2 linked regions of the Catalinimonas alkaloidigena genome follow. The protein of the gene in region 1 interacts with the protein of each later gene in a pairwise test. Links are inferred from orthologs where the notes say so. Each region holds a gene or a part of one and is shown in the gene's direction. Other genes may lie near its edges.

The links.
Region 2: the proteins of rplV (region 1) and def interact in binary tests that used the Escherichia coli proteins (3 or more experiments, as listed by UniProt). The link is inferred for Catalinimonas alkaloidigena from one-to-one orthologs.

What each region holds. Positions count from the first base shown.
Region 1 is NZ_JAQFIL010000001.1:951,899-955,167, forward strand. The notes cover bases 1-2,939. They hold rplV (50S ribosomal protein L22), read left to right. Parts: upstream 1-1,252; coding sequence 1,253-1,627; downstream 1,628-2,939. Other genes in these bases: rplW (50S ribosomal protein L23), read left to right, coding at 1-128; rplB (50S ribosomal protein L2), read left to right, coding at 148-972; rpsS (30S ribosomal protein S19), read left to right, coding at 972-1,250; rpsC (30S ribosomal protein S3), read left to right, coding at 1,656-2,381; rplP (50S ribosomal protein L16), read left to right, coding at 2,419-2,841. Outside these bases: more of rpmC, read left to right, coding at 2,940-3,038; rpsQ (30S ribosomal protein S17), read left to right, coding at 3,046-3,269. UniProt on the Escherichia coli protein: This protein binds specifically to 23S rRNA; its binding is stimulated by other ribosomal proteins, e.g. uL4, bL17, and bL20. It is important during the early stages of 50S assembly.
Region 2 is NZ_JAQFIL010000001.1:7,031,124-7,034,453, reverse strand. Bases 228-3,227 are described here. They hold def (peptide deformylase), read left to right. Parts: upstream 228-1,439; coding sequence 1,440-2,015; downstream 2,016-3,227. Other genes in these bases: OKW21_RS28540 (amidohydrolase), read left to right, coding at 3,180-3,227; OKW21_RS28545 (methionine aminotransferase), read left to right, coding at 2,020-3,183; ruvX (Holliday junction resolvase RuvX), read left to right, coding at 1,020-1,436; OKW21_RS28560 (iron-sulfur cluster repair di-iron protein), read left to right, coding at 250-1,020. Also shown: more of OKW21_RS28540, read left to right, coding at 3,228-3,330. UniProt on the Escherichia coli protein: Removes the formyl group from the N-terminal Met of newly synthesized proteins. Requires at least a dipeptide for an efficient rate of reaction. N-terminal L-methionine is a prerequisite for activity but the enzyme has broad specificity at other positions.

The sequences.
Region 1 (3,269 bases):
ATTACATGGGCAAAGAGAAGAGCCGCTATACTAAAACTAGAGTAATTAGTGGAAGAAAACCTTCTTTCAAAAAAGCTATTGTTCAGGTAGCGGAAGGTGAGATTATAGATTTTTATAGTGGAATATAATTAAGAATATTAGAGTGCTATGGCAATAAAGAAATTAAGGCCGACAACTCCAGGACAGAGACATAGATTAGTTCCCAGTTTTTCTGACGTAAGTAAAAAGGAACCAGAAAAGTCTCTGCTTGTTACTTTAAAGAAATCAGGCGGTAGAAACAACAAGGGACGCATGACAATGCGATACCTTGGAGGTGGACATAAGCGTAAAATACGTGTAGTTGATTTCAAGAGGAGTAAAACAGATGTCCCTGCAACAGTAAAAGCAATTGAGTATGATCCTAATCGTTCAGCTCGTTTAGCTTTGCTTTATTATGCAGATGGAACCAAAACATATATTATAGCTCCGGTAGGGATTGAGGTTGGGCAGCAGGTAATTGCGGGAAAAGAGGTGGCTCCAGAAGTAGGCAATGCTCTCCCTCTTGCATCAATTCCCTTGGGTACCATTGTCCATAATATTGAGATTACTCCCGGCAAAGGAGGTCAGCTTGCAAGAAGTGCAGGTTCGTATGCACAGCTATTAGCCCGTGAAGGTAAGTATGCAACTTTAAAACTTCCTTCTGGCGAAATGAGAATGGTTTTGAGTGCATGTTTAGCTACTGTTGGTTCAGTGTCTAATGTAGATCACATGAACGAAACGCTTGGAAAAGCAGGAAGAAAAAGGTGGAAAGGTAGAAGACCAAGAGTAAGGGGTGTAGTAATGAACCCTGTAGATCACCCCATGGGAGGTGGTGAAGGTAGAGCATCAGGTGGTCATCCTCGCTCAAGAAACGGACTCAAAGCTAAAGGCCAAAAAACCAGAACGCCTAAGAAGTATTCTAATCGTTTAATCATCAGTAGAAAGAAAAAATAATGGCACGTTCTCTAAAAAAAGGACCATATATAGATTTCCGATTGGAGAAGAAGGTTGATACAATGAATCAATCCAATAAAAAGTCAGTGATCAAAACTTGGTCACGTCGTTCCATGGTTTCTCCAGACTTTGTCGGACACACGTTTGCTGTTCATAACGGAAATAAATTCATTCCGGTGTATGTAACTGAAAATATGGTAGGGCATAAACTTGGAGAGTTTGCTCCTACTAGGAATTTCCGAGGTCATATCTCTAAAAAAGATAAAGGAAAAAGATAATCATGGAAGCAATAGCTAAGTTAAATAATGTGCCTACACCACCTCGTAAGATGAGGCTTGTGGCTGATATGATTCGCGGACGTAAAGTCAGCGAAGCACTGAATATTTTGAAATTTGAAGCTAAGCAAGGCGCTCCTAAAATGGAGAAGTTACTGTTATCTGCAGTAGCTAATTGGCAGGAAAAGAATGAGGATGCGAGGTTAGAGGATGCAGACCTATTTGTGAAAGAGGTGAAAGTAGATGGCGGGAGAATACTGAAGAGGTTAAGACCTGCTCCTCAAGGACGTGCACACCGTATTCGCAAGCGCTCCAATCACATTACTTTGGTGGTAGATAGCCATAATGAAGTAGCGGAAACATCTGAAGACAAAGAATAAAAGCAAAGGAACTAATAAAGTAGCTTAAATGGGACAGAAAATAAATCCTATAGGTTTTAGACTAGGAATTGTAAAAGGATGGGATTCTAACTGGTATGGCGGTAAAGATTTCTCTAACAAACTGGTTGAAGACCACGAAATAAGAAAATACATAGATGCTCGTCTGCCCAGAGGAGGTATATCTAAAGTAGTAATTGAGCGTACTATAAAACGTATTACGCTTACCATTCATACTGCTCGTCCTGGAGTAGTTATCGGTAAAGGAGGTTCAGAAGTTGATCGTCTGAAAGAGGAGTTGAAAAAACTTACCGGTAAGGATGTACAGATTAACATCTATGAAATTAAGCGTCCTGAATTAGATGCTAAACTCATTAGTGCTTCTATTGCTCAACAGTTAGCAGCTCGTATTTCATACCGCCGTGCCATGAAACAGGCTTTAGCTTCAGCACTACGTGTGGGTGCGCAAGGAATTAAAATTAAAGTTTCTGGTAGATTAGGTGGGGCTGAAATGGCTCGTACTGAACAATATAAGGAAGGAAGAATTCCTTTGCATACGCTTAGAGCAGATATTGATTATGCACTTACTGAAGCTCAGACTGTTTATGGTAAGATAGGTGTAAAAGTTTGGGTGTTTAAAGGTGAGGTTTATGGCAAAAGAGATCTTTCTCCCAATGTTGGCGGTCAGCAGCAGGAAAGCAGAGGTAACAGTGGAGGAGGACGCGGTGAGAGAAGAAGCAGAAGGAGAAAAAAGTAAGATCACCATCAATCACTGAAATTTAACATTCTGAAACATGTTACAACCGAAAAGAACTAAATATAGAAAAAAGCAAAAAGGAAGAGTCAAAGGTATTGCTCAAAGAGGACATACCATTGCTTTCGGAAACTTTGCCCTAAAAACACTTGAGCCGGGTTGGATCAACAGCCGACAAATTGAGGCTGCTCGTATTGCTATGACTCGCTTTATGAAAAGAGAAGGTCAGGTGTGGATTCGCATTTTTCCTGATAAACCAGTCACCAAGAAACCTGCAGAGGTTCGTATGGGTAAAGGTAAAGGTGCTCCTGAATATTGGGTAGCCACGGTGAAGCCAGGTCGTATCCTTTTTGAGGTTACAGGTGTTACTACAGCAGTAGCTCAAGAGGCGCTTAGATTAGCTGCTCAAAAATTACCTGTGAAGACAAAATTTAGTGTACGTAGAGATTACGCCGGACAATAGATATGAAAAATTCAGAAATTAAATCTCTTAGTAAAGAGGAACTTCTTGAAAAATTAGAGGCAGAGAGGGAAACTCTCTTGAAGCTGAAATTTGCGCATGGTATTTCTCCTATTGAAAATCCCATGAAAATCAGAGCATCACGCAAGCTCGTTGCCCGTTTAAAAACTGAACTAAAAGCTAAAGAGTTAGCTAAATAAGTGCTTTATGAGTACCGAAAGAAATTTAAGAAAAGAAAGAATTGGTTTGGTTGTCAGTAATAAGATGGATAAGTCCGTTACAGTTGCTGTACAAAGAAAACTTAAGCATCCTATCTATGGTAAATTCATAGGTAAGACAACCAGGTTTATGGCTCATGATGAAAAAAATGAGTGTGGTATCGGTGATACTGTTAGAATAATGGAGACGAGACCGCTTAGCAAAAATAAGCG
Region 2 (3,330 bases), 6.1 Mb from region 1 along the record:
TATCTGAAAATCTGAATTTTTATTTTTACTCACAATATTGAGATTTAAAAGTATTCATAACTAATTCATTTATAGGTCTTCAACCCATAAAGAATTATTGCCGAAACCATCAATTTAGTAATAATATACTAAATAAACATAAATATCATTCATTCGTTCTGTTAAGTTGTATATAAAATTACAAAGCATTAATTTTATATAATATACTATTTTGATTTTTCCTAGTTGTTGATTTAGACTAGTGAAAAATTGTTTACGAATACGAAAGAACTGATGAATATCGATACCAACAAGAGGATTACTGAGATTGTTGATGAAAACTATGCGTACGCATCTGTTTTATACTACTTTGGTATCAAATTTTATGATTACAATGAAAAGACGCTTGAGCAGGTGTGTGCTGAAAAAGGATTAGATGTCAAACATGTAATTAATAGTTTGGAGTCGGTAAATACTGTCTCAGAGGACGAGCGCCCTGCACTATCTACTTACCCTATTGATGTCATAGTAGAATATCTCAAACACACTCACTTTATATTTATTAAAGATCGCCTTCCCTACCTCAGCAAGCTTATTAAGAACCTTCAGATAACAGAATATAAGTCTATTATTGAGGACTTACAATTCATTTTCCCTCTCTTTGTGGAAGATCTTATTTACCACATTTACCAAGAGGAAGATGAGTTTTTCACTTATATTCTCTCTTTACAGGAAGCTTTAAGAAATCCTCAGGCAACTAACAGGCTATATTTTGATATGGAAAAATACTCTATTCAGGATTTTGCCATTAGCCACGACATTGACGATGATGAGATGAAAGGTATCCGTAATATTACAAATGGTTATAATACCCAGGGCATTAATAGTCTTCACCTGAGAGTAGTGTATGCTGAACTTCAACATTTTGAGCGGGAGTTACAAATACACGCTAGTATAGAAAACGAAATTTTATTCCCCAAAGCGCTGATGCTGGAAAAGCAAGTACGCAAATTTTTTAGAGATAAATCCCGCATGAATTAATGGCGAGAGTTATCGGAATAGATTACGGTACCAAACGCACAGGACTAGCTGCTACTGATCCTCTTCAAATTATTGCTTCTCCACTGGAAACCGTTCGAACTCATTTGATCTTTCAGTACTTACAGGAGTATTGTAGTAAAGAGGATACTGAGGCTTTTGTAGTGGGTATGCCCAGAAATCTGGATAATTCTGATACACATGCAACCAAACATGTAGAAGGATTTGTTAAAAAGCTGAAAAAAACTTTTCCGGCGCATACCGTATATTTGCAGGATGAAAGATTTACTTCCAAACAAGCCCTTGAGGCCATGATTGAAGGAGGTACATCTAAAAAATACAGAAGAGAAAAGGGCAATATAGACAAGGTGAGTGCCACCATTATTTTACAATCTTATTTAGAAAAGAAGCGTTTTTAAGATATGATTTATCCCATCGTATTATATGGTGATCCCGTACTGAAAACACCGGCTGAAGATATTGAGCCAGGCTCCATAGATGCCAAGCAGCTGAGTGAAGATATGTTTGAAACTATGTATCAGGCCAGTGGGGTGGGGTTGGCAGCTCCTCAAATTGGCAAAAGCCTTAGAATGTTTGTCGTGGATAGTGGCCCGATGGAAGAAGAGGATGAAGAAAGTAATGGGGAAGGCTTCAAGCGGGTATTCATCAATCCGGAAATTATTTCTTATGAAGGGGATGACTGGTCTTTTGAAGAGGGCTGTCTGAGTATCCCTGGAGTTAGGGCAGATGTAAATCGTCCGGAAGTAGTAACCATTAAGTATCTGGACGAAAACTGGAATGAACATACGGAGACTCTGGAAGATATGCCTGCCCGCATTGTACTACATGAGTATGATCACATAGAAGGCATTCTTTTTACTGATCATGTAAAAGGGCTTAAGAAGCGCCTTATTAAGGGTAAACTCAACAATATTACCCAAGGCAAGGTGGATGCAAACTATAAAGTGAAACTTTCACCCAAACTGGCCAAAAGATAGTATTTTGCATTATCAAGCTAAGCAAGCTGAAATATCATCCAAGCTTCCTGATACGGGAACTACCATTTTCACCATTATGTCTAAAATGGCATCTGATTATGGTGCCATTAATCTTTCTCAGGGATTTCCTGACTTTTCTGTTCCTGAAGCACTTCAGAAATTAGTGTACAAGCATATGCATGATGGGCACAATCAATATGCCCCCATGCCTGGGCTATTAGCGTTACGCGAGCAAATTTCTGGGAAGGTCGAGAAGCTATATCAGCGAATAATTAATCCCGAAACAGAAGTAACCATTACTGCCGGGGCTACGGAAGCCTTGCATGCCAGTATCTCAGCCATCGTTCATCCTGGTGATGAAGTTATCGTGCTGGAGCCTGCATATGACAGCTATATCCCTTCCATACAATTGAATGGTGGTATTCCCGTAACTGTAGCTCTAAACCCAAAAGATTTTACTGTAGACTGGAATAAAGTTAGAGAGGCTATTAGTAGTAAAACCCGAACGATTATAGTCAACACTCCCCATAATCCTAGTGGGAGCATTTTTTCTACTTATGATTTAGAACAACTGGCAGAAATTACCAGAGATAACCAGATGCTAGTACTTAGCGATGAGGTGTACGAGCATATTATCTTTGATGGAAAACAACACCAAAGTGTATTATGCCATGAGGAATTAGCTACCCGTAGTATCGCCGTCTTTTCTTTTGGCAAAACTTTTCATGCCACGGGCTGGAAGGTAGGCTACTGCATAGCGCCCCCCCCAATAAGTACAGAGATCAGAAAAGTACATCAGTATCTTCAGTTTAGTGTACACACACCTACACAGTATGCTCTGGCCGAATACATGGATACTTTAGATAGTTATCAGCATCTGGCCGACTTTTACCAGAAAAAGCGTGACCTCTTCCTGAAGCTTACCCAAGCCTCTCCTCTCAAAGCATTATCCTCAGGTGGTACTTATTTTCAATTGTTTTCTTATAAGGACTACTCAAAACTGTCTGACCGAGCACTGGCGGAAAAGCTGACCCAAGAAAACAAATTAGCCAGTATTCCGATTAGTGTTTTTTATCACGACCAAACTGATCATCATTATTTGCGTTTTTGTTTTGCAAAGAGCAACGAAACATTAGAAAAGGCCGCAAAAATCCTTTGTAGTTTATGAGCCAAATTTCTGACACTTTAAATGTTAGCCTTATTCAATCTGAACTTTACTGGCATAACATAGATGCTAATCTTGCTATGTTTGAAGAAAAAATCTGGCAGATTGGAGGAAAAACAGACCTGATTGTACTGCCGGAAATGTTCAGTA